Regions from separate parts of the Providencia sp. PROV004 genome, predicted to be linked through region 4. Evidence: predicted binding sites of a transcription regulator. Region 4 holds the regulator's gene; each other region holds the start of a gene.
The links. The regulator Fur, encoded in region 4, represses iron uptake genes when iron is present. The targets are predictions, from matches to a motif close to ATAATAATGAGAACNACTATCAA.

Region 1: the regulator Fur is predicted to act here: its motif matches at 3,807-3,829, upstream of FVA69_RS12570 (TonB-dependent receptor domain-containing protein).
Region 2: the regulator Fur is predicted to act here: its motif matches at 4,301-4,323, upstream of FVA69_RS04090 (TonB-dependent siderophore receptor).
Region 3: the regulator Fur is predicted to act here: its motif matches at 4,562-4,584, upstream of FVA69_RS13240 (TonB-dependent receptor domain-containing protein).

The regions. Positions count from the first base shown of each region.
Region 1 is NZ_CP042859.1:2,788,429-2,796,641, reverse strand. Features, by position in the region: gene FVA69_RS12575 (hemin-degrading factor) at 330-1,358, opposite strand; gene FVA69_RS12570 (TonB-dependent receptor domain-containing protein) at 1,464-3,638, opposite strand; gene FVA69_RS12565 (3-deoxy-7-phosphoheptulonate synthase) at 4,007-5,056, opposite strand; gene ppsR (posphoenolpyruvate synthetase regulatory kinase/phosphorylase PpsR) at 5,180-6,043, opposite strand; gene ppsA (phosphoenolpyruvate synthase) at 6,306-8,213, shown strand, end outside.
Region 2 is NZ_CP042859.1:934,190-942,402, forward strand. Features, by position in the region: gene FVA69_RS04060 (DUF4440 domain-containing protein) at 1-1, opposite strand, end outside; gene FVA69_RS04065 (LysR substrate-binding domain-containing protein) at 1-855, opposite strand, end outside; gene FVA69_RS04070 (ankyrin repeat domain-containing protein) at 940-1,626, shown strand; gene FVA69_RS04075 (nucleoside deaminase) at 1,626-2,093, shown strand; gene FVA69_RS04080 (cyanate transporter) at 2,090-3,271, shown strand; gene FVA69_RS04085 (helix-turn-helix transcriptional regulator) at 3,368-4,237, shown strand; gene FVA69_RS04090 (TonB-dependent siderophore receptor) at 4,345-6,483, shown strand; gene FVA69_RS04095 (hypothetical protein) at 6,483-6,734, shown strand; gene FVA69_RS04100 (PepSY-associated TM helix domain-containing protein) at 6,731-8,164, shown strand; gene FVA69_RS04105 (RhtX/FptX family siderophore transporter) at 8,142-8,213, shown strand, end outside.
Region 3 is NZ_CP042859.1:2,926,060-2,934,272, reverse strand. Features, by position in the region: gene FVA69_RS13260 (choline transporter) at 1-425, opposite strand, end outside; gene betI (transcriptional regulator BetI) at 635-1,237, shown strand; gene betB (betaine-aldehyde dehydrogenase) at 1,260-2,738, shown strand; gene betA (choline dehydrogenase) at 2,778-4,457, shown strand; gene FVA69_RS13240 (TonB-dependent receptor domain-containing protein) at 4,826-7,081, shown strand; gene cutA (divalent-cation tolerance protein CutA) at 7,434-7,781, opposite strand.
Region 4 is NZ_CP042859.1:3,195,698-3,203,910, reverse strand. Features, by position in the region: gene ycaO (30S ribosomal protein S12 methylthiotransferase accessory factor YcaO) at 1-1,145, opposite strand, end outside; partial or broken gene ansB (L-asparaginase 2) at 1,340-2,382, shown strand; partial or broken gene FVA69_RS21415 (SDR family oxidoreductase) at 2,480-2,596, opposite strand; partial or broken gene FVA69_RS14640 (oxidoreductase) at 2,599-2,745, opposite strand; gene chiP (chitoporin ChiP) at 3,309-4,706, shown strand; gene FVA69_RS14630 (bactofilin family protein) at 4,883-5,416, opposite strand; gene fur (ferric iron uptake transcriptional regulator) at 6,089-6,538, opposite strand; gene fldA (flavodoxin FldA) at 6,808-7,335, opposite strand; gene ybfE (LexA regulated protein) at 7,490-7,783, opposite strand; partial or broken gene FVA69_RS21745 (type I secretion system permease/ATPase) at 7,953-8,177, opposite strand.

The sequences.
Region 1 (8,213 bases), 410 kb from region 4:
AGTAAATAATTGAAAAATTATTGTTCCATTTATAATCGTTTTTATATAACAATAAACAGGAAATTCCGAGGTAATTGTCATGGTGGGAAATCTCTGTAATGACAATATTTGCAGGGTTAATAACTAATATAAACTACAAGTAAAACGCTTTATGCGGATAATGGAGGATTATTCTCTTTCCATATCAAAAAGTGGCTTATGCCGCTGTCGTGAATTAATGAAGCAAAGGGTTCTATGGTAAATTTCATCTCTAACTTAATCACAATATTTGCTTAAAAAGTATTCGGAAATTTACCATTAGAAGCCCAACAATTTTTTAATACTTTTTATTATAAGCGAGATATAGAAAGAATTTGTTTACTCCATTCTATTTGTTCTGGCGTACCTTCTATACGTTGCCCATACATTTGAATAAGTTGATTACCTTGCTTATCAAAGACCTCTAAACTAGTTACAAACCCATCTTTAGTCGGTTTTCGAGTCACCCAGCATTCGGAGATACCATTTTCAATGAAATGCAATTGAAAGTTATGACCAGAAATATTGAGCGAATTATTTTTTGTTAACTCTTTTATTTTGCCAGTAAAAATCTGAACACAGCCACGATTTCCGACAAAAAGCATCACCTCATTTTGTGCTTGGTATGCAAGAGAAAGCAGATCAGATAAGGCGGTGGTAGGAACTTGCCATGCTAATTCTTGGCTAACCGCACGGAAAACTTGCTGACGACTTAAATTATGTTTTTGTAAAATTCCAAAAAACTGGTGTACATTAGTCATATCTCGCCATTGTTGTTCTAGCTCAGTGGCTAGTTCTTGACTAATTTCTTGTGTTGAAGGTGGGAGAATTTCTTTTGGTACAATAGGTAAGTTATCCAGCGAAGCATAGCGTTCAACAATAGCCTGCCACTCAGCCATATCCGTTTTATCTGTAGCATAAACCTGATGTAATGCGTCCCCATGCTTATCAAAAAATTGCATACTATGGCGTAGCCCTGTTGAGGTTTCTTCAACAAGAGCAAAAGTGGAATCCCATTGTGCAAAAAACATGCGTAAATCGAGTGCTTTAGGATTTAAAAATAGCCCGCCATGGTGACTAAACCGCGGGTTACTATACTCACCGGTTTGAATACTGATGGCATAGTTATTGCGTGTTATTCCCTTCGCTTGGCCGATAGAGACTAAATTTTGCAAGATATCTGCCGGTTTTCCTGATAATCGAAGAACTTTCTCATTTCCTACACGGCAATGAACTAGTTGTGCTTCTGAAACCTGAAGTAAGGCAGCGATTTTGTGAGGGCATAAGTTAGAATGTGATTTTTGAATTTGTTGGTAATCATTGTAGAGGTTTGAGTTCACAAATTTTTCCTTGAAAAATTAAGATTGCCGGGAGAAAGTCATCAACTGATTTGTTTTATTTTAAATACTAGCCAAACCAGTTGATAACATGCGATTTTTAATGCGTTACCATGAGTAATTTACGTTAAGGTGGAAATTTCGACCTTCCTGAGGAACACCCATTGAAGAAACATATTGTTTATCGAATGCGTTCTTCATCGTTAGTGTTGAGCTGAGGCCTTTAATAAATTGGTCGGCTTGATAGTTGAGATAAAAATCATGCAGGCTATAACCTGCCTGTTGAATAACCTCTTTGTGGTAGCGGTCTAAGCCTTTATCCGATTTATGGTGTGATAACTGGTATTTTACATTACCTTCAAATGCAGTTTTTCCCGTAAATTCGCCGATCCAGCCGATATTGACTCCTGTCTCAAGTACGGGAGCATTGAAGCGAGCAACTAGGGTTTCAGGACGTATTGATGAAAGGGAATAATGTGAGCCATCTTCATTACCTTGGGTTAGGTTGTGACTGAGATTAAGCTCAAACCATTGTGTTTTGTAATGGATAAAACTATCAAATCCGCGAATAGTGGCAGAAGGTATATTTACAAAATAAAGTTCTTTCGGAAAATGTTCGGTTCTAAACTTTCTTATGTTAAATATTTCTTCGTATTCTCCTTCAAGAGCAATGTGGTCTTTGGCTTTTGTATAGAAATAAGTTGAACCAAAATGTAGAGAGTCCCTCGCTATTAGCAGATCATCGAAACTGAGTTTTACCCCTGCTTCTATAGTTTTATTGACTTCCGGTAGTAATTCCGGGGAAGGGCGGAAGTCTGATTTCATTCCGATGAAAGGGATCGTGAAATGATTTGAATTGTTATACAGCTCGCTCATGCGTGGGGTGCGGTAACTTTCCGAATAAGAAGAAAAAATATTTACCCAGTGTTGTGGGGTGGCACTGACAGCAAAACGTGACGACCAATTAGTATGAGCATTTTTAGCTATGCGCGTGCTATCTGTTTGATATCGTGTAAAACGAGTGCCCGCAGAGAACGTGATAGGTAAGTGTTGTAATGTCATGTCATTGACTAGCCAACCTGAAGTATTAGTTAATGACGCTGTCGGGTAGCTAATCGCATATTGGTTTGATTTTTGTTGTTGTGCGTAATACTCAACTCCACTTTGGATATGATGATTTGCCCAGCGATACATTGGAATGGTGAAGCTATTGGCGAATTTAGTTCCATAGGTGTATTGATTTCGCCTTTCTGTACCGTACTCTTTGGGTTTTGTGGTGATCTTGACCGTGTCAGTTTGGTCTAGAGATAAATCACTATAGTAAATATCCCACTCAGCCTGCCAGTTAACGCTATTTTTAGGGGTAAAGTATTGGCTTATCGCGACATCAAATTGGCGACTGTTTCTTTCATGTGGTGTATTCGGATAACGCTCTTTGGTTGTTGGTTTACTGGGTTGTTTCACCCCTAAGCTTTCATTGCGATAATCTTTTAACTGAATTGCTAAAAGGTAAGAGGGAGTCGCTGCCCATGTGGTTTTTAGCATCCAATTATGAATATTTTCATGATTATCGATGTGTGCAAAATCAGGTGAGCCAATCAAATTTTTCTTGCGTTGACTGTAGCTGATTAATGTATCAAGAGTGTTGAGACGCCCGAATAGTGTTCCTCCTGCATAGTAACTATGTTCATTGTGATCTATACCGCTGAAAATACGGCCACCTAGATTTTGATTGGGTTTCAAAATATCAGTAGCATTTAATGTTTTGAAAGAGACTACCCCCGCCAAAGCGCCACCGCCATGGTGTATCGAAGAGGAACCTTTATGGATATACACCTTTTTTACTAAAGTTGGGTCAATAAATGTTGCATCATATAGGCCAGAATTAAAGTCCTGAGTGATATTATCAACGGTTACTTTTACGCCTCGGGGATCATAGCCCCGCATTTGAATACTTTGCCCATAAGTACTATTGGAACCAGAGACAAACACCCCAGGTTGGCCTTTTAATAAATCAAGGGCGGATGTGGCGGCTTGCTGTTCGGGGGCTTGGGCATCAATAACCTCAACATTCTCTGCAACAGCAATTTTTTCTAAGTCATAAGGTGAGGTAGAAACGTGAATAATGTCGCGGGTATCCGTTGTTGATACTGCTTTTGCGGGTAATAAATTTTCAGCTAAGGCTGTGTTGTTAAACCCTGTCATTATAATGGTAGCTGCAATAGCGGAGAGTGGTATTTTATGTTCTTGATGAGTTGATGTAGGCATCGATTTAAACAGCATAGGAAATCCTTTCCTTTGGTTTCAAAATTTGCTGGCTGCCTGGATAAAATCTCTGGGTGGCATGCAATAAGTGTTCGCGTAGCGTATTTATTTGTTAGAACTATTTAGCACTGTAATGTTGTAGCGGATAGTCGGGCTGGGCTACAGGAAACCGAACGCATAAATTAGTTCGTAGTGAGAATTATTATCGTTAGTGTGGGGTGGGTCAAGACTTTTTTGGATTAAAATTCTATTTTATTTGATTAATTAGAGTATTATATCGTTTTGATTATGTTTAAATAATAATTATTTCTGATTTAAATATAAAGAAGCCCTTTAGTGAACGAAACTAAAGGGCTTGTAATAGAAGAATTTTGGAATTATTGGGTTTATTTAAAGCGTGATTCAACAGCTTGAGCAAGAATTTCAATAAGTTGCTCGGTATCTTCCCAGCCAAGGCATGGGTCGGTAATTGATTGACCATAAACCAAAGGTTGGTCAGAAACCACTTTTTGCGAGCCTTCAACCAAGAAGCTTTCTGCCATTACACCACTGATAGCGGTAGAACCATCTTTTATTTGTTCAGCGATATCTCGAGCAACTTCGAGTTGTCGACGGTGAATTTTTTGGCAATTACCATGGCTGAAATCGACCACTAAATGCTCTGTTAATTCAAATTTACGTAGTTTGTCACAAGCTGCGGCTAAGTCACCGGCAGTGTAATTAGGTTGTTTACCCCCACGCATAATGATATGACCATGTGGATTACCACTAGTTTGGTAAATGGTCATTTGCCCGTTTTTATCTGGTGATAAAAACATATGCTGTGCCTTTGCAGCTCTTATTGCATCAATGGCAATATTAATATTACCGTCTGTGCCATTTTTGAAACCAACAGGACAAGATAATGCGGATGCCATTTCACGGTGAATTTGGCTTTCTGTTGTGCGAGCACCTATTGCTCCCCAACTAATCAGATCTGCAATATATTGCCCGGTGACCATATCAAGGAATTCGGTTGCCGTGGCTAACCCTAATTGGTTAACTTCAATTAATAATTTACGAGCTAACCGGATACCGGTATTAACTTGGCAAGAATTATCAAGGTTTGGGTCAGAAATTAACCCTTTCCAACCCACGACAGTACGTGGTTTCTCAAAGTAAGTTCGCATGACGATTTCTAAACGGTCTTGATGATGCTCTCTTAATGCGTTTAATTTTTTAGCGTATTCAATAGCCGCATCGATGTCATGAATCGAACAAGGGCCAACAATAACCAGTAAACGCGGGTCTTGACCGGATAATATTTGTTCTATGCGTTTTCGTGACGCTGTCACGTTTTCAGCGACTTTTTGGGAAATAGGAAACTCATCAGCCAGAGTTTGTGGGGTAATTAAGCTATCCACTCTCGCAGTACGTAATTCATCAGTTTTGTGCATTTTCTTTCTCAAAGAACTTTAATAGGCGTATGCCCTATAAGTGATTAAGATCACAATAAACGAATGTGGCGTAATTTCAACCTCCAACTTAGCTGGAATGAATATTTTTTTTATTTGTATTCATTAAAAGATTCGTCTTTGTAAGCCCATGGTATCAATCACTTTTGCGGAAATTTCTTCAACAGAGTAGTTAGTTGTATTTAAGTAATTGATTTTATTTTGTCTAAATAAAGCTTCAACTTCAGCTATCTCAATACGACATTGCCTTATGGAAGCATAGCGGCTATTTTCACGGCGCTCTTCACGGATGGCAGCTAACCGTTCAGGGCTGATAGTTAAACCGAACAATTTATGCGTATATGGGCGTAATGCGGCTGGTAACTGTAAGTTATCCATATCGTCAGCCGTAAATGGGTAGTTTGCAGCTTGGATACCAAATTGCATCGCTAAATAGAGACTTGTTGGTGTTTTGCCACAACGTGAAACCCCTATCAGTATCACTTGGGCTTGATCCAGGTTTCGTAACGAAATCCCATCGTCGTGAGCCAGTGTATATTCAATGGCAGCGATACGTGCATCATATTGATTCATATTCTGCATAGATAAACCATGGGTTCGGTTAAGTTTGGGTTCAGGTTCTAGGCCGACTTCTTTTTGAATCGGGGCGACTAAGCTCTGAACGATATCTTGGCAGAACCCGGCACTTTGAGTGATGATTTGCTTTACTTCGGGGGAGATAATCGAATAGAACACCAAAGGGCGCAATTGCGTTTCTTGGAAGATAATATCAATTTTTTGTTTAATTTCCTGCGCGCGAGCTTCGCTTGTGACAAACGGCAGAGTATAAGAAATAAATGACAGCGGAAATTGAGAAAGTACGGCATGCCCCAAAGTTTCAGCGGTGATCGCTGTTCCATCAGAAATAAAAAAAACTGTGCGTTGAACTTGGCTTGCCATATTATTCATTGCTCCTAATTCGGTCATCATTATTTGTCTCTTATTGTATTTATCACTGGATATTGGGAGATATTATCTTTGTTTAAAGTTTAAAAATTAGTTTATAGGGGGAACTATAGCCATTTTTTGAACGATTTTTAGAACAAAAAAGTTTTCTTCAGTGATGGAACGATTCACCAGTCCATCTTCTCTTAGTGTCTGTGCTAGTCTATTTCACGAGGCGAATTTTCGCCAACGAGATTTTTTACGATTTGTACTCTGTCACTAAATTGCTATAAAAGGATCGCTTTCAATGTCCACAAATGGCCTCACTCCGTGTAATGTACTTTGGTATAACCAATTAGGGATGAATGATGTTGACCGTGTTGGGGGCAAAAATGCTTCTCTCGGTGAAATGATCACTAACTTATCTGATCTGGGAGTATCCGTACCTAACGGTTTCGCGACAACCGCACAGGCGTTTAATGATTTTCTGGAGCAGAGCGGTGTAAATCAGCGCATTTATAACCTGCTAGATGAAACGGATATTGATGATGTGAACCAACTGGCTGTAGCAGGTGCTCAGATCCGTCAATGGGTGATTGATACACCGCTGACGAAGGAGTTGGAACAAGATATTCGTGATGCATTCGCGCAACTGTCAGAAGGTGAAGCGGAAGCCTCATTTGCTGTCCGTTCATCGGCAACGGCTGAGGATATGCCTGACGCTTCGTTTGCAGGGCAACAGGAAACATTCCTTAACGTTCAAGGGATAGACGCAGTCTTAGTTGCGATTAAACACGTTTTTGCTTCATTATTTAATGACCGTGCGATTTCATATCGCGTTCACCAAGGTTATGACCACCGCGGTGTAGCACTTTCTGCGGGTGTTCAACGCATGGTACGTTCAGATTTAGCCTCGTCGGGTGTCATGTTTACGATTGATACTGAATCAGGTTTCGACCAAGTTGTATTTATCACTTCTGCGTATGGTTTAGGTGAAATGGTGGTACAAGGCGCCGTGAACCCTGACGAGTATTATGTCCATAAACCAACGTTAACCAGCAACCGCCCTGCGATTGTACGTCGTACACTGGGCTCAAAAAAATTACAAATGGTGTATGCCAATAGTAAAGAGCACGGTAAACAAGTACAAATCGAAGATGTGCCAGAGGCTCTACGCAATCGTTTCTCTTTGGCTGATCACGAAGTTGAAGAACTTGCACGTCAAGCTTTACAGATTGAAAAACACTACGGTCGCCCAATGGATATCGAGTGGGCAAAAGATGGTCATAATGGGCGTTTGTATATTGTTCAAGCAAGGCCAGAAACCGTTCGTTCTAATCAACAAGTGATGGAGCGTTACCAATTAAAACAACAAGGACAAGTTTTAGTTGAAGGGCGTGCAATTGGTCATCGTATTGGCTCAGGGGCGGTTAAAGTTATTCATAACTTGAGTGAAATGGATAGAATTCAGGCGGGGGATGTACTCGTTACCGATATGACCGACCCTGATTGGGAGCCAATCATGAAAAAAGCGGCTGCGATTGTTACCAATCGTGGTGGACGCACCTGCCATGCTGCGATTATCGCTCGTGAGTTAGGTATTCCAGCCGTTGTCGGTTGCGGTGATGCGACTGACCGTTTGCAAGAAGGCCAAGAGGTGACTGTCTCTTGTTCTGAAGGCGATACAGGCTTTGTATATGAAGGTAAACTTGCATTTGAAATTCACAGCTCTGAAGTGAGTGATATGCCAAGTCTAGATGTCAAAATTATGATGAACGTCGGTAACCCTGACCGTGCATTTGATTTTGCTTGTTTACCTAATGAAGGCGTGGGCTTAGCTAGGCTTGAATTTATCATCAATCGTATGATTGGTGTTCACCCAAGAGCGTTGCTGGAATTTGATAAGCAATCTCCTGAGCTACAAGCAGAAATTCGCCAAATGATGGCAGGTTATGATGACCCGATTGAATTTTATGTCGGTAAATTAACCGAAGGAATTTCGACTTTAGCCGCAGCCTTCTGGCCAAAACGCGTTATTGTCCGTTTATCTGACTTCAAGTCAAACGAATATGCCAACTTAGTCGGTGGGGATATTTATGAACCTGAAGAAGAAAACCCAATGTTAGGTTTCCGTGGTGCAGGGCGCTATGTGTCTGATAGCTTCCGTGCCTGTTTTGCATTGGAATGTGAAGCGGTTAAACGTGTTCGTAATACC
Region 2 (8,213 bases), 2.3 Mb from region 4:
CTCGCGTTCCTCCAATTTTTGTGCCAGTTTCTCGGCTAGCTGAGTAACAATATCCGAAGTATTTGCGTGGAAATGCATGGCAATTTCCATTTCTTGAGCGGCTGGGAAACCTTCTTCTTCTGTTAAAATTCGATGTTGAGGTAGTTTTGCTCGCAAAGGTAATAAGCTGACCCCTAACCCGTCAGCGATAGCACTTTGAATGCCCGCGAGGCTAGAACAAGTATAAGTTATGTGCCAAGGGCGCTGTTCATTGTCTAATAACTTAAACATATCATTACGATATAGACCATTTTCAGGAAAAACTACCAAGGGTACGGAATCATTATTGAAGTGTTTATATTGGTTGCTAATTAGCCAACATAATGGTTCAGGCCAATGGTAATCGCTTTTAAATTCGCCTTTTTTCTGTTTCACAATAATTAAATCTAACTCACCATGTTGGTAGCGCTGATGAAGCTGGCGGCTTAGGCCACTCGTGACTTCTAGCCGTATATTGGGATTAGCTTGCATAAATGCAGCAAGTGTTGGGGTAACTTGGCCAGAAGCGAGATCTTCTGGAAAACCGAGCCGAATAGTTTGAATTACCGCATTGCCAGTGATTTTCATAAAGAAGGTATCATTAAGTACTAAGATATTTTTTGCATAACTCAACAAAACCTCACCAGTTTCGGTTAAGGTAAGTATACGGTGTCCCCGGATGAATAAAGGCTGGCCGACTAAAGTTTCTAGCCGTTGAATCTGCTGGCTCAATGTTGATTGCGTTGAATTTAAATGCTGTGAAGCCACGGTGAAATTCCCTGTTTCAGCAACAGTGACAAAGGTTTTCAACAAAACAAGATTGAGCAATGGATTCATTTTATAAATACCTATCATTTAGTTATTTAATTTTTAAATAGCATACTTTTTCAGTAGATTAAAGAGTCATCGGGGAGATTAATCATGAAAACATTCTTTTTACGTGGGAAATGGTTGTTTCACTTAGCTAGCATTCTTATAGTTTCATTGGTATTTATGGTGAAAGGTATGGCGAATTCACAACTTGATTCTTTGGTGTCATTGGCTGAACAAGGTAATCTACAAGCTGTTAAATCCTTGGTTGAGCAAGGCGCGAATATTGAACAACGCGATTTACGCCAACGTACTGCGTTGATGGCGGCAACCCATGAAAACCGTGTGGATGTGGCGCGCTATTTAATTGAGCGCGGTGCAGATGTGAATGCGAAGGATAACATGCAAGATTCACCGTACCTTTATTCAGGGGCGCGTGGGCTGCAAGATATTTTATTATTAACCCTGAAAAATGGGGCTGATTTAAAAAGTACTAACCGCTACGGGGGAACTGCGTTGATCCCTGCGGCAGAACGCGGACACGTAACGACGGTCAAAACCTTGATTGATGCAGGGGTTGATGTGAATCACGTTAATCGGTTGGGTTGGACTGCACTGATTGAGGCGATTATTTTGGGTGATGGTAGCGATAAGTACGCACAAATTGTCACTGAATTAATTAAAGGCGGCGCAGATGTCAATTTAGCGGATGGCTCGGGGATATCACCGTTGACGTTGGCAAAAAGCAAAGGTTACCGTAATTTGATTGAAATTCTTGAGAATTCGGGAGCGAAATAATGTCGGATACGCAATTTTTGCAACAAGCTATCAACTTAGCAATGGAAAACGTGCAAGCTGGCGGACGACCTTTTGGCGCAATTGTTGTCTGTGATGGGCAAGTCGTTGCAAGTGGCGTCAACCAGATGCTTGAGCTCAATGACCCAACTGCCCATGCAGAGCTGATGGCGCTGCGTCAGGCAGGGCAAAAATTAAGCCGCGTGAAATTAGATGACTGTGTGGTTTATGCGAGTGGACAGCCTTGTCCCATGTGCCTTGCTGCCATGCGAATGGCGGGTATCTCTCGGGTCGTTTACGCCTATTCAAACGATGATGCCGCACCTTTTGGGCTTTCTACGGATGCCATTGCAAAAGCGCTGAGAGTCGCGCCTGAACAACAATCAGGTTTACGGTTTGAGCAATTAAAGCCCAACGGTGAAATGCGCAGCACCCTGTACCAACAGTGGTGGGAACGGCAATCTAAATGAGTAAAACAGCACCATCTTCGTTGGCGTTGATACTGACCATTGTCTTAGTCGGGTTGAATTTACGGCCCTTTATGACGGGCCCAGGGCCTGTTATCGACAATATCATTCAAACGACAGGGATGAGTTATCAAAGCATTTCGCTTTTAACCTTGTTACCCATGTTGTTGATGGGGGTTGGGGCATTGGTTGTACCGATGTTAAACCAACGTATAGGCGAGCGTGCAGGGATCAGTACTGCAATGCTATTACTGCTAGTCGGTTCACTCGCTCGTTACTTTGTTGTTGATGGTGCGGCTTTATTATTAACGGCTTTTTTATGTGGTGTGGGGGCGGCTTATATTCAGTCGGTATTTCCTGGGCTCATTAAAGCGAATTTCCCCCAAAAAATGGCGATGATGACAGGGTTGTATTCCGCCACGTTAATGGCGGGGGGAGCAATTGGCGCACAGCTCACCCCTTTAGTTGAGGAAATGACAGGCCATTGGCAGAGTGCCTTAGCGTGGCTTGCCTTCCCAGCTTTGCTGGCGTTGTTGGCTATTTGGGCGAATGTACATACAGAGCGGAGTTCAAAAGTAGAATCAGTTTCAGTATTGGTGTTCTTACGAAAGCCGAGAGCATGGTTATTGATGGCAGGTTTTGGGCTGATTAATGCGGGTTATGGTACCGTAGTGACTTGGTTGGCACCTTTTTTCCAAGAGCAGGGAATGAGTGCTGCACAAAGTGGCACGTTTGTTGCCATATTAACGGTGTTTCAGGCGTTATCTGCGCTAATGATCCCTGTATTTGCTTCGCATAATATTGATCGTCGCTTTTGGTTGATAGTCACGCTCAGTTGCCAAGCACTTGGTTTTTCTGGGCTGATGCTGTTTGCCAGCGATGTGCCACTTTTGTGGGTGGCGCTATTAGGCATGGGGTTAGGCGGCTGCTTTGCACTCAGTATTATTACGGCTTTAGATCACCTTCCTCATCCCGTTAGCGCAGGCGCATTAACGTCGTTGATGCAGGCTGGTGGCTTTATTATTGCTGCATTTGGGCCATTAGTGGCGGCTTGGTTACATCAAGTCAGCCAGAGTTTTACATGGGTATGGGCAATGCATGTGGTCTTTGTATTAGTAACATTGATTCTTTATTTGCGTTTGAACCCTAAAAGCTATAGTCAAATCTTCAATTTAAGATAATTAATCTCCTCTTTTTTATTGCGAATGATAATTATTGTTATCTTGGTGTTTTTTTGCCACTATAACTGTTTATTTATTCGTCTAGGTAAGAGCCCTATGCAGCAGCGTATTGAAGATAAATTCACACAAGCACATTCAGCCCGTGAAGAACAATCTGTTGGTGAATTTATCCGGATCCGCCGCGGTGAGTTTCTGATTAACCGTGATTTAGGTATTGAAGAAGAACAAGCCGCTGGGCTCAAAATTGTGGCTATCCATCAAGGAGCAATGGGTTGCCGTAGTAGCGCGGGACAAAATGTTGAAGTCAATTCACCTTCTTTGATTTTATCGAGCAGCTCGCAAAATTATCTATTGAATAATCAATTTTATGGCCAGCAAACCATGAAATACACCATGATAGATATTTCTCCTGAATGGTTGGAAATGCAACAATTAAGTTTACCAGATACTTGTTATCATCCTCGTTCCCCAAAGCTATTACAGTTGGTTATTCCACCGAGTGTACTGGCGATCACTCATCAGTTATTTGCTTGCCCAACTCATTCGTCATTACGCCAACTCTATTTAAGCGCTAAAGTGTCTGAAATTACGGCACTGTGCTTACATCATTCGCTATCTCATACAAATACGCCTGTTATGAGCGTACTACGCCAGAGAGATATTGATATCTTGCATATGGCAAAAACTATATTGATTCAGGAAATGGAATCCCCACCCAGTTTAGATGAATTGGCTAAACGGTTAGGGGTCAATACCCGTAAACTCACGCAAGGCTTTCGCCAATTATTTGGCAATAGTATTTATGGCTGGTTGCAGGAGACCCGTTTGGAAACAGCTTTCCAGCTATTGAGTATGAATGATGCAAATATCTCAACAGTGGCTTACCAAGTCGGCTATACCCCCGCTCATTTCTCCGTTGCATTTCGCAAACGTTTTGGCATTTCACCTAATCAACTCAAAAAATAACAGTGTGTAGCCGGATAACGATAGACAAATTCCGGCGGTCGAAAGTATCCCATTACATTAATTGTTAAATTGATAACAATTATCATTTAACTTTTTTAGGGTGGGAAATGCTGTCCGTTTATAACATTAAGTCACGCGGAAAATTCCGCTTAACACCTTGTGCCCTTTTGTGTGCAACAGTGAGTTGCTCTGCGATGGTGAATGCAGCACCTATGCAACCGAAACAGGATGTTATACAAGTGACCGCATCTTCAGAGATTGATGATGACTATGTTGCACCGGGGGTGACAACACTCGGAAAAATTGCACTCAAACCACGGGAAGTGGCGCAATCTGTTAGCGTGATTGATAGAGAGCAAATTGAAAAACAAAACCTACAAACGCTTGATGATGTAATGCAACGTGCAACAGGGGTAACCAGTGCGCCCTATGTGAAGTTAACAACGGCTTATTATGTGCGCGGCTTCCAGATTGATTCATTTGAAATTGATGGTGTGCCAGCTCTATTAGGTAACATGGCCAGTTCTCCTCAAGATATGGCGGTATATGAGCGGGTTGAAATTCTTCGCGGGTCGAACGGCCTTTTACATGGTATGGGAAACCCCGCCGCAACCGTCAATATGGTAAGAAAACATGCGCCAAAAGAAAATATGGCCAAGTTGAGCTTAAGTGCGGGAAGTTGGGATCGTTATCGTGGAGAAGTGGACGTTGGGGGCCTACTGAATCAATCAGGTTCAGTGCGTGGGCGGTTTGTCATGGCATGGGAAGATAAAGACTATTTTTATGATATCTCTGACCAACAAACACGGTTGATGTACGGTACTGTTGACATCGATGTTACCCCAGATACTTTACTGCGTATGGGGGCACAATTCCAAACAATTGATTCTGTTACCAATATGGCAGGTGTTCCTTTCGGTAAAGATGGCAGTGATTTACATTTACCACGTAAAACCTATTTAGATGTGGATTGGGACCGCTTCAAGTGGGATACCTCCCGTTCATTTGCGGGTATTGAACATAAAATCAATGATGATTGGCAATATAAGCTTAACGCAGAGTATCAACATGTAAATGCCCGATTATTGTACGCAGGAGCATGGGGAAATATCGACCCTGTAACCGGTGATGGTGCAATGTTAATGGGGGGAGCGTATAAATTCCGTAACGAACAAACCAGCTTAGATACCAGTTTAAACGGTAAGGTAGACGCATGGGGGTTAACCCATGATGTAGTTGTCGGTGCAAGTTACTCACATGCCAGTGAAAAGCAATATAGCGCAGATTTAGACCCCGCCTTAAATGTACCAGTGAACGTGTATCGTTGGGACCCTCACAGTGTACCAAAACCTAATGTTGGCGCTTATAGCTCCGCAGGGCCAACCAAAACGACGCAAAAGGGTCTATACGGGATGGGACGTATCAAAGTGATCGAACCTGTTACTGTTATTGCGGGGGTGCGTGATAGCTGGTGGGATGTCAAAACACCAACAGCAAACTTCACCGAAAATGGCCGCCTTACTCCCTACGGTGGTGTGATTTGGGATTTTACGCCGCAATGGTCATGGTATAGCAGCTATTCAACAGTCTATCAGCCACAAACAGGAAAAACGTGGAGCGGAAAAATGCTCAAGCCTGTTGAAGGGCAAACGCTTGAAACGGGTGTCAAAGGCGCGCTATTCAACGGCGGATTAAACCTATCAGGTGCTATTTACCAAATTGATATTAAAAATAACCCACAAATTGACCCTGCACACCCAACAGGGGGCTTTAACAATTATTTCATTAGTGGTGGTAAAGTTCGTAGCCAAGGTTTTGAGCTTGAAGGTATTGGCTATCTAACACCTTTCTGGGATGTATCGGTGGGTTATACCTATACGGATACGAAATACCGTGATGACAGCCAGCACCAAGGGGAGTCTTATAACACTTTAACCCCTCGTCATATGCTACGCGTGTGGTCTAACTATGACCTACCTTGGAATGAGCGCAAATGGAGCTTGGGCGGTGGTATGCAAGCGCAAAGCGCCTACAGCACTAGCAATGGTAATGTAACCTTGCGTCAAGGTGGGTATGCCATTTTTAATGCCCGCTTAGGTTACCAAATCGATGAGACATGGACGGCAGCGGTTAATGTTAATAACTTGTTCGACCGTCGTTATTACTCAGGACTCTTCTCTCCACAATGGAATAACCGCTATGGTGATCCACGTAATGTAATGTTTACATTGAAGGCTGATTTTTAATGAAATTAGTCAGTTGCCTAGCAGTTGTTGGCACGTTGTTCGGTGGGATCGTGCTATCAATGTTGATAGCACGTTTTTATCCATCAGCAGATCCGCTCGAACGCGTATATGGTGCAATATTTCTAAGCGTTATCATCACGATGGGATTATTAGTTTATAACTTCAGTGCACTAAATTGGCGAAAATTATTAGTACGTAGCTATAGCTGGTGGCTATTGCTGCTTTTTTTAATGATGGCGGGGTGGGTATGAAGCATAAACAGCCTCTCACTCGTCGTTTAGACCAATTACATCGCAGTGCGGGGGCGCTATTTGGCGTTTTTCTGTTTGTGATCCTATTCACAGGGTGTTGGAGCTTAGGTAGTGATGCATTGCGGTTATGGTGGAACAATGTGCCACTTTCAGGTGAGTTATTACCACTCGAACAGCTTCTTGCGTTGCAACCAAGTGCAACCATGATCCAGCTGCCTGAGCAGCATAATCCTGAGATCACTTTTTGCCAAGGTATGGGAAGATGTGAATTAAGCTATAGCGCGATTAACGGTGAATTGGTTGCCTTAAACAGCCCGACAATGTGGCTAGTAACATTACATAAAAACTTATTTATGGATTTTCCTGGGCGAGTTTTTATCAGTTTATTTGGTTTTGCATTCGCCGTTTTGTTAATCACAGGGCTAGTGATACAACGCCGCAGAATATCCACAATGGTGCGCTTGCCGCGTGTTACACACTTGAGAGTGTTTCTCCATGATTTACATAGCTGGCTTGGCCTATGGTGTTATCCGTGGCTGGTTTTATTTGCGTTTACCGGAGCATTATCAGGCCTAGGGGCGCTAGGAACGGTTTCCCTTGGTGAAAGGGCTGCACCGGATAATCCACAAATTATCATGAAAACCTTGATGGGCGAGTTTAAACCACTGAAAACACCGGTTCCCGTGGCTGAAAGCTCGATTACTGCGGCAATCAGCGCATTACAGCAAACAGTCCCTAGCTTTATCCCTCAAATCTTGTTCAAGCAAGGTGATACGTGGGTGATTGGCGGTGTGCGTAATGGACAGTTATCTACCTCTAACTTTGAACAATATCAATTTGATAGTAAAAAGCGCCAGTTAGTTGCAGTGCGGGATTCTGCACAGCAAGGTATTTGGACACGTGCTTTTATCGCCATCCAACCTTTGCACTATGGGCAATATCAATGGTTACCTAAAATAAGTAATACATTGAGTTATCTGCATTTTATCGCAGGGGTGAGTGGGCTGATATTGGTTTCTGTCGGCCTCGCCATATGGTGTTGGAAAAGAAATTATAGCCTAGCGGCAAGGTTCATTGTGGGCAGTTGTGGTGGATTGCTGTTGTCCGCATGCGCACTATTAGCGCTAATACCATGGTTCACTGCTTTGCTACCAATGCACTTTTTTATGGGCTGGGGGATAGCCTGTATAGCGAGTTTACTCTGCAAAAATGCACAGTTGAGCTTGCAGGCATGCCTTTTATTCTCCGCTGTTTTGTTGCTATTCGCATTTATAGCCTCCTATCTGTTTAGTTCGTTGCCTTTTTCTCGTATCAATCTCGTTTTGTTATGTGGCGGAATAGGGCTTTTATGTATTTTATTCGGTTGTCGAAAATTGTCAGGCACAGCAAAACGTGCGCGGAGTGAGTATGAAAGATCTATTACAAAATAAACAGTTAGTGGTGACGTTGGGGTTACTTTATCTTGCGCAAGGGATACCG
Region 3 (8,213 bases), 270 kb from region 4:
ACCATCGCCTGACGAGCTGCTTCTAAGGTTTCGCCTTCACCCGTTGGCGGCAGCATGTATTGAGTGACCGGCTCAGCGACAGAGAAAAACATTAAATCGATACCAATTCCTGCGGCGAATAGCATCGCAGACCAACTTAGTACGCTAAATTCAGGTTTAGATTGCTCGGGGCCGAGCTTGATATTACCAAAGCGCGAAGTGGCAACGAAAATGACGAAAACAATATACAGCGTCGCTGCTAACAAGTAATACCAACCAAAGGTTTTGGATACCCACCCAAGGGCAGCAACGATCCACTGATTTGCTGTTTCGGTCATCAAGATGGTGAAAAAAGAAAACGCCAGAATAAGGCCGGCGGAAGTAAAAAAAACCACAGAATTCAATTTATCCTTCTGCTTATTTTTTGGACTATTTTGAGTTGTCATTGGTAGTTCCACATTTTTATTTATTTAACAGGTTAAAATTACTTTCTAAGCTAATTAATTGATTTATCAGCTAAGATTTGATTTTCGTTATCCTCTCCTTTATGCTAATTGTGAACGAATTGTTGTAAACAATAGTTAATATTGATTGAACATTCAATTAAAAAAACGTTTAATACAAGGGATCAATGTATTTTTTAGGTTCAAATACCATGCCGAAGATAGGAATGCAGTCGATACGTAAACAGCAGTTAATCCAAGCCACGTTGGCAGTGATTAATGAAGTTGGAATGCAGGAAGCCAGTTTTGTGTTAATTGCCCGTAAAGCCGGGGTTTCTACAGGAATTATTAGTCATTATTTTCGTGATAAAAATGGCTTACTTGAAGCCACTATGCGCCATATTCAATATCAATTGGGGTTTGCGGTAGCAATACGCCTACGCATGTTAGCTGGGGCGGAGCCAAAATTACGCATTCAAGCGATTGTTGAAGGTAACTTCGACCCAACGCAAACCAGTGAGGCGGCGATGAAAACATGGTTAGCCTTCTGGGCTAGCAGTATGCATCAACCAAATTTAAACCGTTTACAGCAGGTCAATGACCGGCGTTTGTATTCAAATTTAAGTTATGAGTTTGGGCGAGTGTTAAGCAAAGTGGATGCGCGGATGGCTGCGAAGGGACTAGCTGCTTTAATTGATGGCTTATGGTTACGGAGTGCTTTGAGTAATGAGCAATTTCCTGTCAAGGATGCACTCAAGATCACCAACGAGTATATCGATATGCAACTGAAACGTGCAGAGGTTATCGGAACCTAATGACCAATTCAGAGGAGATAATATGCAACATCCACCGATACATAAGCTTTATATTCATGGTGGCTATGTCGACAGTTCACAACCTGAATGCGGGCAATTTCCTGCAGTCAACCCTGCAAATGGTGAAACTATCGCGCATTTGCAGTCTGCAACGCTTGAAGATATCCAATGGGCGGTAGAAAGCGCCAAACAAGGCCAGAAAGTATGGGCGGCAATGACCGCAATAGAACGTTCACGTATTTTACGCCGTGCGGTGGATATTTTACGGGAACGTAACGACGAACTGGCTTACCTCGAAACGCTTGATACGGGGAAACCACTTTCTGAAACTCGTTATGTAGATATCGTTACAGGAGCGGATGTCCTTGAATATTATGCAGGGTTAATCCCTATGTTAGAAGGGCAGCAGATCCCTCTACGTGATAGCGCGTTTGCCTATACCCGTCGTGAACCGCTAGGAGTGGTGGCAGGGATTGGCGCATGGAATTACCCCATCCAAATCGCGTTATGGAAATCTGCACCTGCTCTGGCAGCTGGTAATGCTATGGTATTCAAACCTAGTGAAATCACTTCGTTAACGGCCTTAAAGTTAGCTGAAATCTATACGGAAGCGGGCGTGCCTGCAGGAGTATTTAACGTGGTGACCGGGCAAGGCGGTGAAGTGGGCCAATGGTTAACAGAGCACCCTGATATTGCCAAAGTTTCATTCACAGGGGGGATCGCAACGGGTAAAAAAGTGATGGCGAATGCGTCAGCCTCTTCATTAAAAGAGGTGACGATGGAACTAGGTGGTAAATCACCTCTCATTATTTTTGATGATGCAGACTTAGATAAAGCCGCGGATATTGCCATGATGGCGAATTTTTATAGTTCAGGCCAAGTGTGTACCAATGGAACAAGGGTTTTTGTTCCTGAATCGCTTAAATCGCAGTTTGAAGACAAGATCATTGAGCGTGTAGCTCGGATTAACATAGGTTCACCTGTTGACGAAAATACTAACTTTGGGCCATTAGTCAGCTTTGCTCATATGGAAAATGTATTGCGTTATATTGCGTTAGGTAAACAGCAAGGCGCGAAACTATTGTGTGGTGGTGAACGCTTAATGGAAGGTGATTTTGCGCAAGGTGCGTATGTTGCACCAACGGTATTCACCGATTGCCATGATGAAATGCAGATCACGCAGGAAGAAATTTTTGGTCCTGTCATGAGTATTTTGAGTTATCAATCAGAAGATGAAGTGATTGCTCGTGCAAACAATAGCGTATATGGGCTTGCAGCTGGGGTCGTGACACAAGATTTAACGCGTGCACATCGGGTTATCCATCAATTAGAAGCAGGAATTTGCTGGATTAATACATGGGGTGAATCACCTGCTCAAATGCCTGTGGGCGGATATAAGCATTCCGGCGTTGGTCGTGAAAATGGCATTATGACGCTACAAAATTACACGCAAATCAAATCTATCCAAGTAGAACTCGGGGAGTTTTCATCCGTATTTTAATCACATCATTTTAATTTGACTGAAACAGAGGAGATAACAATGGTCTATGACTATATTATTATCGGTGCTGGTTCAGCCGGTAACGTTCTTGCTACCCGCCTGACAGAAGATCCTGATGTTACTGTGCTGCTCCTTGAAGCAGGTGGACCGGATTATCGGTTCGACTTTCGCACACAAATGCCAGCGGCATTAGCGTACCCATTACAAGGGCGACGTTATAATTGGGCTTATGAAACTGACCCTGAACCGCATATGAATAACCGCCGCATGGAGTGTGGACGTGGAAAGGGGCTTGGTGGCTCATCATTGATTAATGGGATGTGTTACATCCGAGGGAATGCTCTAGACTTTGACGGTTGGGCAGAGGCACCAGGGTTAGAAGACTGGCGTTACCTCGATTGTTTACCTTATTTTAGGAAAGCGGAAACGCGTGATATTGGCCCTAATGATTACCACGGTGGAGATGGTCCCGTTAGTGTGACCACACCGAAGAATGGCAATAATGTGTTATTCCATGCGATGGTGGAAGCTGGTGTACAAGCGGGCTATCCAAAAACAGATGATTTAAATGGGGTTCAACAGGAAGGTTTTGGTCCGATGGATCGCACAGTCACACCACAAGGGCGACGTGCTAGCACCGCAAGAGGGTATTTGGACCAAGCGAAAGGGCGAAGAAATATCACCATTGTGACACATGCGACAACAGATACCATTGAGTTTGAAGGGAAAAAAGCGGTTGGTGTGAAGTATTACCAAGGCCAGAGCACGGCACCTACGGTGGTGAAAGCCCGTAAAGAAGTATTATTGTGCGCGGGGGCGATTGCGTCACCGCAAATCTTGCAGCGCTCTGGCGTGGGGCCTGAAGATGTTTTAGCTGAATTTAATATTTCGCCTGTCCATGTCTTACCCGGTGTTGGGCAAAACCTGCAAGATCACCTTGAAATGTATTTGCAGTATGAATGCAAACAGCCTGTTTCATTATATCCTGCATTAAAATGGATTAATCAGCCCAAAATCGGTGCCGAATGGCTATTTAAAGGTACTGGAATTGGAGCAAGTAACCAATTTGAAGCCGGTGGATTTATTCGTACCAGTGAAAAATTTGCATGGCCAAATATTCAATTCCACTTTTTGCCTGTGGCGATTAACTACAATGGTAGTAATGCAGTCAATCAGCATGGTTTTCAAGCTCATGTGGGCTCAATGCGCTCGCCTAGTCGAGGTCGTGTTCGCTTAAAATCTTTAGACCCAAGGCAACATCCGAGCATTTTGTTTAATTACATGTCATCGGAACAGGATTGGGAAGAGTTCCGTGCTGCTATTCGTATTACCCGTGAAATTATGGCTCAACCTGCACTTGACCCATATCGCGGAGAGGAAATAAGCCCTGGAAAACAGATTAGTACGGATGAAGAGCTAGACGCATTTGTCCGCGAGAGAGCAGAAACCGCTTTTCACCCATGCGGAACCTGTAAAATGGGTCATGATGATATGGCGGTAGTTGATGGTGCAGGGCGAGTTCACGGTATTGAAAATTTACGGGTTATCGATGCATCGATTATGCCGTTGATTATTACGGGGAATTTAAATGCAACGACCATCATGATCGCGGAGAAAATTGCCGATAAAATTCGAAACCGTCCTCCATTACCCACAAGTGATGCAGATTATTATGTTGCAGGTGATAGGCCAGTGAGAAAACAGCCATTACGAGATTAGTTTATTCACGCAATTTTTAAATACAAAGCGATTGATATTCATATCAGTCGCTTTTTTTATGTGATTAAAGAATAAAGGTAAGTCAATTAACACCAATAATATTAATGATAATGCAAATGATATTCATTATGATCTTGATCATTATTATCATTGGTGTATATTCCAAGGCTTAATAATATTCACAAGGGAAATGAGTACGTAACCATTCAATAAATAAGGTTTTTCGAACTAGTTACATCTATGGCATAGCACTTAAATTTACTTTAAATGCATAAATGGAAAAGTATAAAAAATGTATCCTCACATCTTTTATACGCTATTTCTTCACGTCTATCTAATCATCATTAATTAATGAAGGCATTACTTAAATGATATTTCAAAATAAAAACATAATTAGCTTAATTATTATATGTTCTTCAAGCACAGCATTAGCGAATCAAACCAATACCACAACTCAAAAAGATAAACTTCTCGTCACAGCCAGCAAAATAAAGTCAAATAGCAAGCAAATAGACGCCAATGATATTTCTACCGTAAGAGGAACGACCAATTCAGATATATTTGCCAATGAAACTTCATTGCAAGTTAATAATGCACGAAATGAAGCGGGTGCACTGGATATCGGTATTCGAGGCTTACAAGGTAATGGTCGAGTTCCCATTATCATTGATGGCAGTTTGCAATCAACCAACACTTGGCGTGGTTACCAAGGAAGTACAGATAGAACTTATGTGGATATGGATTTAATCGATACAATTGAGATCGAAAAAGGGGCTTCGATGAGTAAATTCTCAGGAGGAGCCATCGGAGGTACGGTTAAATTAAAAACATTATCAGCAAATAGTATTATTCCTCAAGGTGACCAATTTGGTTTCTTATTTAAGGGGAATATTTACAATAATAACCGACGCCCGACTATCGCTTCAGATGAAAAAGGCGAGTCTGGGTATCGTGTTTCAAACGGTGTTAAGAATTCACATTTTAATAATGGCTCTATCACGACTGGGGTTGCATATCGAAATGATAAATTTGACATTTTGTTGGCTCATAGTGATAGAAAACAAGGGAACTTCTTTGCCGGTAAAAATGGTTATCATAAATACGCAAATACAGATGCTCCTATTAAACCTGGGCAAGAAGTCGTTAATACCAGCTATGAAAGTCAGTCAACATTATTAAAAACTAATATTTATCTTAACCCATACTCAAGTATTGAATTAAATTACCGACATCATGAACAAAAAGCAGGCGAGGTTTTAGCGGCGTATTGGTACCAATTCGATGGGAAAATGCCGCAGTGGTCATTAGGTAGCGCAGATATTGATACTGCCTCTTTAAACTATTCTTATAAACCCGATTCATTATGGGTAGACATGAATTTAGGCCTTTGGTGGACAAAAGGTAAATTTAAACAACGTAATGGCACAACGGATGATGTTACCGCGCACTACGGTAATCAATATCAGCATCGCTATACCGATGAACGAATGGGCTTTAACTTAGAAAATACGTCTGAGTTTGCAGATTATCCTATCGATATCACTTATGGTGTGGAATATATGCAACAAAAATCAAAGCCATTGACTAAAACCTATCAACCGATTTGGACGCCAGAAGGAACCATACCCGGTGAGGAGTTAGATCCTGTAACGCGTAATGCTAAAGGAACGAATAAATCAGCCTTTACCAATATGGCATACAAAGGGGAATGGGTGAGTACTTTAGTCGGGTGGCGTATTCACGCTTTTGATGTTGATGACCATGTTTTAGGTAAAAGTATTAGCTACGGTCCGAAAAATGATTTAATGGGTGAGCTACGTTTTCATGTGACTGACGAATTTGATATTTATACCAAATATTCTGATAGCTATAGAGAACCGAGTTTATTCGAGACCACAGCATCAGGGCAAACCTACTCTTATTCTCCTGATGTTCCATTAAAACCAGAACATGCTAAATCATTTGAAGTTGGAATGAATTTAGAAAAAGAAAATCTTATATTTGATGAAGATAATGCTAAATTACGTGTGGCTTATTTTAATAATGATATAAAGGGCTATCTCTCTCAAGGAGTGAACCCAACGGGCGTATATCACCCTTATATCGTGATGAAAAACTACGATAGTTTCAAGCTCGCAGGTTATGAAATCGAACTGAAATACGATTCTAATTATGCATTTGGTTCCTTCGATGCGACATTTTATAACAATTCTGAGTTATGTTCACGAGACGAAATGGAGTTAGGTCGCCTTCCAACGGCATGTAATTCAGTTGGGTTTGCTTGGGGGTTATCGCCTTCACGTATTCCACCGAAAAAGGTTGTGACCGGTATTGTTGGGGTGAAAATGTTTGATCAAAAACTACAAACAGGTTTGCGAGTTCGTTATAACTCAGGCAAAGACTACCCTCATGAGTGGCTAGTGGGAACCGCTGCGGCCCCAGTAACTAAGCTATATTCAACCACTACATTCGATTTGTTAGGCAAATATCATGTTTCGAAAAATATTCATGTGAATTTTAACATTGATAACCTCACTAATCGCTATGCATTTGACCCAGGAACTGTGATTTATATGCCTATCCCAGGAAGAACGTTTAGACTTGGCGTCGAAGCAACATTTTAGTTAATTTCGTGATTATTACCTTAGGTTTATATTAGCCTAAGGTAATATAGAATTCATTATATGGCTTTAATAGATTAATTTTTATGATAATTTAAATAAAATAGTGTGCGGTGTTGTTTATTAGTTGCGCTTTTTATGACTTTTTTCTTCGGGTTTAAGGAATATGCACTAGTCAATTTTAGACAAAAAAAACCTCCAAATATTTAAGGAGGGAAAATAAATATAAAGCGAGCCTATTTATATAACATTAATTTACGGTAAACCATAGCCGACCAGTTGAATTAATTTATACAAAAACGACATTAGCTCACAATTTATAGCGTTTTAGTTATTCAATTTAGATGAACATCTATTATTTAACAGAGTTAATCAGCCATTGTAGATAATTATCTTCAATTTGGCTTGGGTCTAAGCGAATGAGTTCTGGGGTTTCATATGGGTGTATTTTTTTTATCTCATTAAATAAATTGAGTTGATTTCCTTGAGTCGTTTTGATCAATAGTAAGATCTCCTTATCTTGTGTGATATTACCATGCCATAGATAAACTGATGTTATTTCTGGGAGTAGAGAAATACATGCAGCTAAACGATTAGCTAACAAATGTTGAGTTATTTTAATTGCACTTTCATGGCTATTGGTCGTACATAACACAATACATGGGCGTTGAGCATTTGTGGTGTAAATGTTATCAGTAGACATTTTATTTCCTTATTAGTCATATTTAGATGGGCTTTGTTACTCATATTAGATTAGTGATAAAAAGAGTATGAGAACAAAGGATAATCACTATAAGTGTTTTTTAGCATTATCAGATTAGATAATAACTAATATAAATTAAGCAGAGAGTATGGGTTCAATAGTAAAGTGTGCGTTTTTTAATCAGTTGTTATCATTATTATAATTTTTTATATATTCAACACAATTTAGAATATTTCTTGATTTTATTTTATTAATTCGATTCAGCAATCATAAATTGATGACGCTCTATAAAAATAATTGAAATTTTAGTATATTAAGAAAAAAATTGATTAGAAGAAAAATGCGAGTTTATGTGCTGTTAGCCTAGTAAAAAAGCAAATAATAAGCCCAGTTTTATTCTTACTCTTATTAATGTAAGAATAAGCTTGTTTT
Region 4 (8,213 bases):
GCGTAGACACCCAAGTGGTTATAATCTGCAATATAGACTTCAGCATCTAATGTATTGAAAATACTGATAAGTGTTGCAAACTCTTCTTGAGTTGTGCCTTTAAAGCTCCAATCTGCAAAGGCATAATCGGCATCATCTTTAAACAGATCCCAGCTAATTAAACCGCTTGAATCAATAAAGTGAGTTTCAAGATTCGTGTGCTCAGCCACTTCTTCGTCATCAAAGGTCGGTGCATTAAACACATCGAGGTCTTTTAAGCCACGGCCTTGCAGTAATTCCGTGACGGTACGCTCAAGGGCAACACCAAAGTCGGGGTGAGCACCAAATGAGGCAAAACAAGTCCCATTTTGTGGGTTAAATAACACCACACAAATCACAGGGTACTGGCCACCGAGTGATGCGTCATAACAGAAAATTGGAAAACCTTCTTTTTCTAAGGTTTCAACCGCTTCAACTACCGCAGGGTAGCGTGCCATGACGTCTGCTGGGATAGCCGGTAGGCTAATACTTTCAGCAATGATTTTATTTTTTACAAAGCGTTCAAAGACTTCGGAAAGTCCTTGTACACGAGCTTCGTTGGCTGTATTGCCCGCAGACATCCCGTTAGAAACATAGAGATTGCCAACAATATTCATTGGAATATATACGGTTTGGTTGTCTGATTGACGGGTAAATGGCAGTGCACAAATACCGCGTTCTTCATTACCAGATTGCAAGTCAATTAATTGGCTGGCGGCTAAGGCGTTGTCGGGGTCATAAAACTTAATCAAACGATTGTCTAATAACCCTTCAGGTAAGCTATCATCTTCGGTTAATGGGAACCATTTTTCATTAGGGTAGTGGACAAAATCCCCTTCAGCAATAGATTTACCTAGGTAGAAATCCGCAAAGAAGTAATTCGTTGATAAACGCTCAAAATACTCACCAAGCGCTGAGGCTAATGCAGCTTTCTTGCTCGCCCCTTTACCATTAGTAAAGCAAAGTGGGCACGCTTTATCGCGGATATGTACAGACCAAACGTTAGGTACAGGGTTTAACCAAGAGGCTTCTTCAATATCAAACCCTAATTTCTTTAATTTGGTTTGAAATGCATCAATGGAATCTTCAAGAGCGGCATCTTTGCCGGGAATAAAAGTTTGGCTCATTGTCAGTCACTTGTGAATAGAGTGTTTCAAACGGGCTATGATACGGATTTTTGCTGCAAGCCTCACGCTTTTTATTCATTCATAGATAAATCATCTTAAAATTCATTATTTATCCTAAAATAATTGTATAGGTCACATAAAATTCAGCACAATTCCACATAATAACCGAAGTTTATTAATGAAAGGAAAATAGGATGAAAAACAGAAATAAAGCGCTTTTGGCGACATTGGTTTCACTGTTTGCCGTATCCGCTATCGCTCAACCGAATATTACGGTATTGGCGACAGGGGGAACGATAGCAGGTGGTGGTGATTCAGCCACATCCTCCAGTTACCAAGCGGGTAAAGTAGGGATTGATGCTTTAATTAATGCGGTGCCAGAAACCAAAAAATCGCTAATTTAAGTGGTGAGCAATTGGTGAATATTGGTTCGCAAGATATGAATGACCAAGTTTGGCTGGCACTGGCGAAAAAAATTAACCAAGATTGTGATAAAACAGATGGTTTTGTAATCACTCACGGGACTGATACTTTAGAAGAAACGGCATTCTTCCTTGATTTAACCACGCAATGTAAAAAGCCCATTGTCTTGGTTGGTGCAATGCGACCGTCAACGGCTTTAGGCGCTGACGGTCCTTTGAACCTGTATAATGCAGTCGTTTTAGCGACGGATAAGTCTGCTGGAGAGCGCGGTGTTTTGATGGCAATGAACGATAAAGTCGTGCAAGGCCGTAATGTGATGAAAATGAGCACCACTGAAGTACAAGCGTTTGATGCCGTTAATAGTGGGGCAGAAGGCTTTATTCATGATGGTAAAGTTACTTATTTCCAAGCAGCGCAACCTCGTAGTGACAAAGCGGCATTCGACGTCAGTAAGCTCGAAAAGCTCCCTGCGGTAGGTATCGTTTATAACTATGCCAATGCATCAGCAGCTCCTGTGAAAGCCTTGAGAGAAGAAGGGGTTGAAGGAATTGTAAGCGCGGGTGTGGGTAACGGTAATATGTATAAGACTGTCTTTGACGCTTTAGCAAAAGCAGCGAAAGAAGACGTGGTTGTCGTTCGCTCAAGCCGTGTACCAACAGGGTATACGACAAGAAATGCCGAAGTGGATGATAACTTATATGGTTTTGTTGCTTCAGAAAGGTTAAATCCGCAAAAAGCGCGCGTATTGCTGCAATTAGCCTTAACTCAGACTAAAGATCCTCAGCAAATTCAGGCATTATTCGAAAAATATTAATTATCAAAACGAGTATTTATTTCATACAGCGGGGTGCAGTAGCCTGTACCCCGTTAGTTTTGCTGTGACAATAAGGCAATATTATTGAATGCTCGAATTACACAATGTCATCGATAACGCCACCATCAACACGTAAGGCTGCACCGGAAGTCGCTGAGGCTTGTTTAGAGCAGGTATAAACTACCATATTCGCGACTTCTTCGGCAGTCGCTGCAGAGAAACGGCATCATTAACACGTATATTGTTACGGCCATTAATCAAAACTTCTGCGCCACAATTAGCGAGGCCTTTAGCAATTGCATAACCAATTCCAGCTGTTGATGCACTGACTAATGCGCGTTTGCCTGTTAAGTCTATTTTCATTTACGAACTCTTTATATTGAAAAGGAGAGTTCATAATAGCAAATGATAATGCGGTGCTTTTCTTAATAATGCTGTACATTTTATTTGATTATTTATTGAGAAATTTTATAGCTGTGTATGTTATTTTTCAGCATAACAACATTTATCCTAATTATTTGACTCAGTAATCTGATCTATTTTAAGGCAATTAGGTCAATGTGGTGATAGAACTTAGCGAATTCCTGCAGAATAGACGAAATTAAGGAACAATTAGTTAATTTATTGATTTTTTCTTAAACACTTCCTTATACGTATCCCATGCATATTTTTTATATTTATCAATCAATTACTTTTTATTTTTAGCAAGGTCATCATCGGTGATAATGACAGTTAATTAAAATTAATGTGCCGTTGATCATATTTTGGCAACAAAGCCTGTATCTGTGTTGATAATTCGCGTTGCAAAAAATAGGCTAAATACATCGCAAGAGATATAACTCATTGTGAATATTTAGATTTAAATGGAAAGTTAAATCGTATTTCGGCCGAAAAATAAAATTAAAAAATATTAGAGGAATACAAGAATGGTTAATAAAAATGTCAATACTGGCAGGAAATTGCTCGTCTTAAAAATTGCAATAGCAATGCTTCCTATTGGTTATCAACCAATCATGCATGCGGAGCAATTTATTGAAGATTCAAAACTTACAGGTGGCTTTTACTACTGGCAACGCGATCGTTCACGTAAAGATTTAGACCCAAATAGCGATAAATATAAAAAGTATGCGGATAATCTTAAACACTCAACATTTAATGCCAGTCTTGATTTCTCATCCGGTTATTTTCAGGACATCATCGGGCTAGATTTAGCGGGTTTTACCGCTATTGAGTTATCTAATAGTGGGCCAGCTGCACCCAATGAAATCGGCTTTAGTGATGCGAAATCACGTTGGGATGAAAAATGGACTGGAGATCGTAGTGGTGTGACTTTTTATAAGGCTGCTGCAAAATTGAAATATGGCCCTTTCTGGGGTAGAGGTGGCTATATTCAACCTACTGGTCAAACTATACTCGCATCCCACTGGAGCTATATGCCGGGTACATATCGCGGATTAGAGGTAGGCGGGGTGTTTGATTTTGAGCAAAATGGTGAACTTAGCATGTCCTATATGTGGACTGACCGCTATAAAGCACCTTGGTACCGTAGCATGTATGACTTTCGTGAAGCGGATGGTGAAACTGGGATCAGTTATTTACACTCAATTGGCTTTAAATATGACTTTAAAAACAATTTAGTCTTAGAAGGGGCATATGGGCAAGCTAAAAGCTATATGGATCAATATTTTGCCAAGGTTTCCTATGCAGTTCCTGTTGTTGACCGTGACTTACGTATGTCTTATCAATTTTATGGTGCAAAAGATAAGGTTTCAGGCGGTGGAGTTAACGATGTTTATGACGGTTTAGCTTGGTTGCAAGCGATGACACTAGGCTACACTTACGATGAATTTGATTTTAAATTAGAAGGAACCTATGTAAAAGCCAAAGGTAACCAAGGTTATTTCCTGCAGCGTATGACCCCCGGTTGGGCAACATCAAATGGTCGCATGGACATTTGGTGGGATGGCCGTTCGGATTGGAATGCTAATAATGAAAAAGCCGTTATGGCCGGTGTTATGTATGATTTAAAAAATTGGGACTTAGCTGGATGGAAGGTTGGAACCTCATATATTTATGGATGGGATGCTAAACCAAGTACTAATAGCCAATATGCTCAGGATGTACGCTTAAAAGAAAGTGCATGGAACTTTGATATTTTATATACCGTACAATCAGGTCGAGCAAAAGATACGCTATTTAAACTGCATTTTACCAAGTATGATAACCATACAGATATTCCGAGCTATGGCGGTGGTTACGGAAATATCTTCCAAGATGAAAAAGATATTAAATTTATGGTGATGATGCCATTCACGGTATTCTAATTAGTAAAATCCTTTAGTAGCAATGACTGCTATAAAGAAACTATAGCAGTCATTTGCCCTGATAGCTAAAGGCTTACCATATATTTTTAATATTGAATGGAATATTAAGACAAGAATAAACACTTATATTAAGAGTTAAAAATAAGGTGAATTTATTCACCTTATTTTATTTTTGATTACAAGGATGCGTTATTTACACTTTCATTGAGTATAAGGGTATCTTGTTTTAATTTATCTTTTAATACGGTAACTTTTTCTGATTGATGGGGTGGGTTTTTAACTTGTGCTTGGCCAGATAAAATTCCCCCTTTTTTAATTGATAAACTACTGTAATGGATAGTACCGTGGATTTCCCCATTATTTTCAATACAAATAGTATCAGATAAGCATTCACCTTCAATACGACCATTAACCACCAGTTCTTTGCAGGTGATATTTCCCGTAACTTGGCCGTTTAACATAACTTTAACCGTATTTTCTTTTCCTGTTATATTTCCAATGACTTTCCCATAGATATGCACTTGCTCATTAGACGTAATATTTCCTTCAAAAATAACGTCCCTAGAGATAATCGTATTCGATTTTTCTTCACTAATAGTCGGAGTTGACAGTGTTATTTGTTCTTCTATTTTTGTAGTCACTTCAGGCTCATTACTTATAGAAGGGGACGTCGCTGTAGGCGTGGGCTTGTTTTGTCTTTTGGTGAACATTTTACTTACCTTTTTTTGATTGAAGTATACGATCAAGAACAGTATTGATAATACAAACGAAAATAAGGTGATAGACGAATAGCTAAAAAACCACCCTATTAAAGTAAGAAACCAGAAGAAAAAACTTGTATTGAGAAAAAGATAGGTTTTTTTCATCAGTTAATCTCTTACAAATTACTCAAGTACTCAAGTACTCAAGTACTCAAGTACTCAAGTACTCAATTAGTTTAGTCAATAAATGTAATTACGCATTTAAATGATGATTTAACGTTATGACTACATTTGGATCATTAACTCTCTAATTTGGAGTTGAAATTATAGCAAGGTAATTAAATAATTTTAAATAGTATGAAATGTTTGGAATCATCTATGATGTTATTTATATACCACTTTGATATGTAAAGTATTATTCTAGATAACGGAATATATTTATCTCTGAAATAATATAAGGGTTTTGATTTGAATTGCAACTATTATAGTTTTTATAAAAATCTTGCATTGTTGCTAAAATACAGTGATAAATAATTGTGTTTAAGTTACTTACTAACAATTATCACTAATCGAGTAAAAAAGGGAATATTAATACTTAAAATAAAAAACCCCGATAAAATTGTATTATCAGGGTTTTGGCATTTTTAACCATGATGTTTCATCAACGATGGTTGAATACTATTACTCTTTTGCTTCGTGTGCGTCAGCATTGTCACGGCAATCACCATCTGCGCAATGACCATATAGATATAAACTATGGTTAGATAGTTTAATGCCATGGCGAGCAGCGATATTCTTTTGGCGGGTTTCAATGGATTCGTCAGTAAACTCAATCACTTTTCCACAATCTAAACAGATTAAATGGTCATGGTGATGTTGCTGAGTTAGTTCGAATACAGATTTACCCCCCTCGAAGTTGTGACGGGTTACGATACCGGCATCATCAAACTGGTTTAACACGCGGTATACAGTTGCTAACCCGATCTCTTCACCCATATCGATCAGCTTTTTATAGAGATCTTCCGCACTGACGTGGTGGCACTCAGGCTCTTGAAGTACTTCCAAAATTTTTAATCTTGGAAGAGTGACTTTGAGTCCAGCATTTTTCAATGCTTTATTGTTGTCTGTCATGCGGGTTTGTCCTGTATCTTAAATCATAAATTTAACAATAATGAGACATTTTTAACATCAATACAGTTGTCTTCTAAACTGATTTACAATTATAGGCATGGAAAATAAAAATAGAAACCATGCATTGTCTCATTATTTTGATAATCTCTTGAGAACCTATCCTATTAGGATACCTTATCGGTTATTTTAGACTACGCCACTGGCTTAGGGGGGTCATTTTGTGTAAGACAGTGGTGTAATCTATGGGTAAGGGTTCTTTATGTAGTCTATCAGCCTAAAATTTCAGCTAAAGACATTTCTTCAGAGATTTGTTTTACCCATGCATCAACACGTTCATCAGTTAGCTCAGGTTGACGATCTTCATCAATAGCTAAACCAATAAAATGGTTGTCATCTGCCATGCCTTTGGATACTTCAAAGTGATAACCTTCTGTTGGCCAGTGACCAACAATAACAGCACCACGTGGTTCGATAATATCGCGGATCGTACCCATAGCATCACAGAAATATTCAGCGTAGTCTTCTTGGTCTCCACAACCAAATAAGGCGACAAGTTTACCTTCGAAATCAATCTCTTCGAGAGTAGGGAAAAAATCATCCCAGTCACATTGGGCTTCACCATAATACCAAGTTGGAATACCAAGAAGTAGAATGTCAAAAGCTTCAATATCTTCTTTGCTGCATTTCGCGATATCGTGAACTTCTGCTACATCTTTGCCTAATCTTTCTTGGATCATTTTGGCAATATTTTCTGTGTTACCTGTGTCACTTCCGAAGAAAATGCCTATGACTGCCATAAAGTGATTAACCTCTTGTTTTTCTAAGAGAGCTAGAGGTGAAAATTCGCCTTCTATAGCCCGTTTAGAACGAAAATAGATAGAATATTACGCCTTATTTTGGCGAAAAAATGTTGCTAAGTCTGTCAAATTTGTGTGATTTATCAAGATAACGTTACTTGAGTATTGATGTATCAACATGTTCAAGTTGTGACATCAAAATTTCTTCGATCAATTCACTACGGCTTATATTTTTATCTTCAGCTAACTGATTCAATACCGCGACAGCGTCTTCGTTCAGTTTCAATTCAACTCTGCGCAATCCCTTCACTTTATCTCGTTTCAGTTGGTTGCGTTTGTTGATCCTCAGTTGTTCATCCCGTGATAGCGGGCTTGTTTTAGGTCGCCCAGGCCTTCGTTCCTCAGCGAACAAATCTAGTGTCGTTCGATCCGTTTGTTCTTTTGCCATGTCTATAACTGCTAAAAGGGTGTGCCAGTAATTCAGCGCGCCATGATACCCTAGCTAATCCCCTTGTGCTATAGCTTCATCAATGATGATTGGGTTTAATTGATTGTAAAATGAGCGCTTTTGGTAAAAAAGCACCACTTGCTATAAGCGTGATGCTTTTTTATTCGTATTATTGTGTCTGCTGGTGCCATAAATTGGCGTATAAACCATTTGATTTGAGTAAGTTTTCGTGGGTATCCATCTCGTGTACTTCTCCTTGGCAAATCACACATATCCTATCAGCGTGCATAATCGTATTTAGCCGGTGAGCAATGCTAATGACGGTTCTTCCTTGAGTAATTAATGGCATATTCTCCATAATGGCGGCTTCTGACTCGTAATCTAAAGTCGAAGTGATTTTGAATTTTGGATGTGTGAAATTAATCGTTTT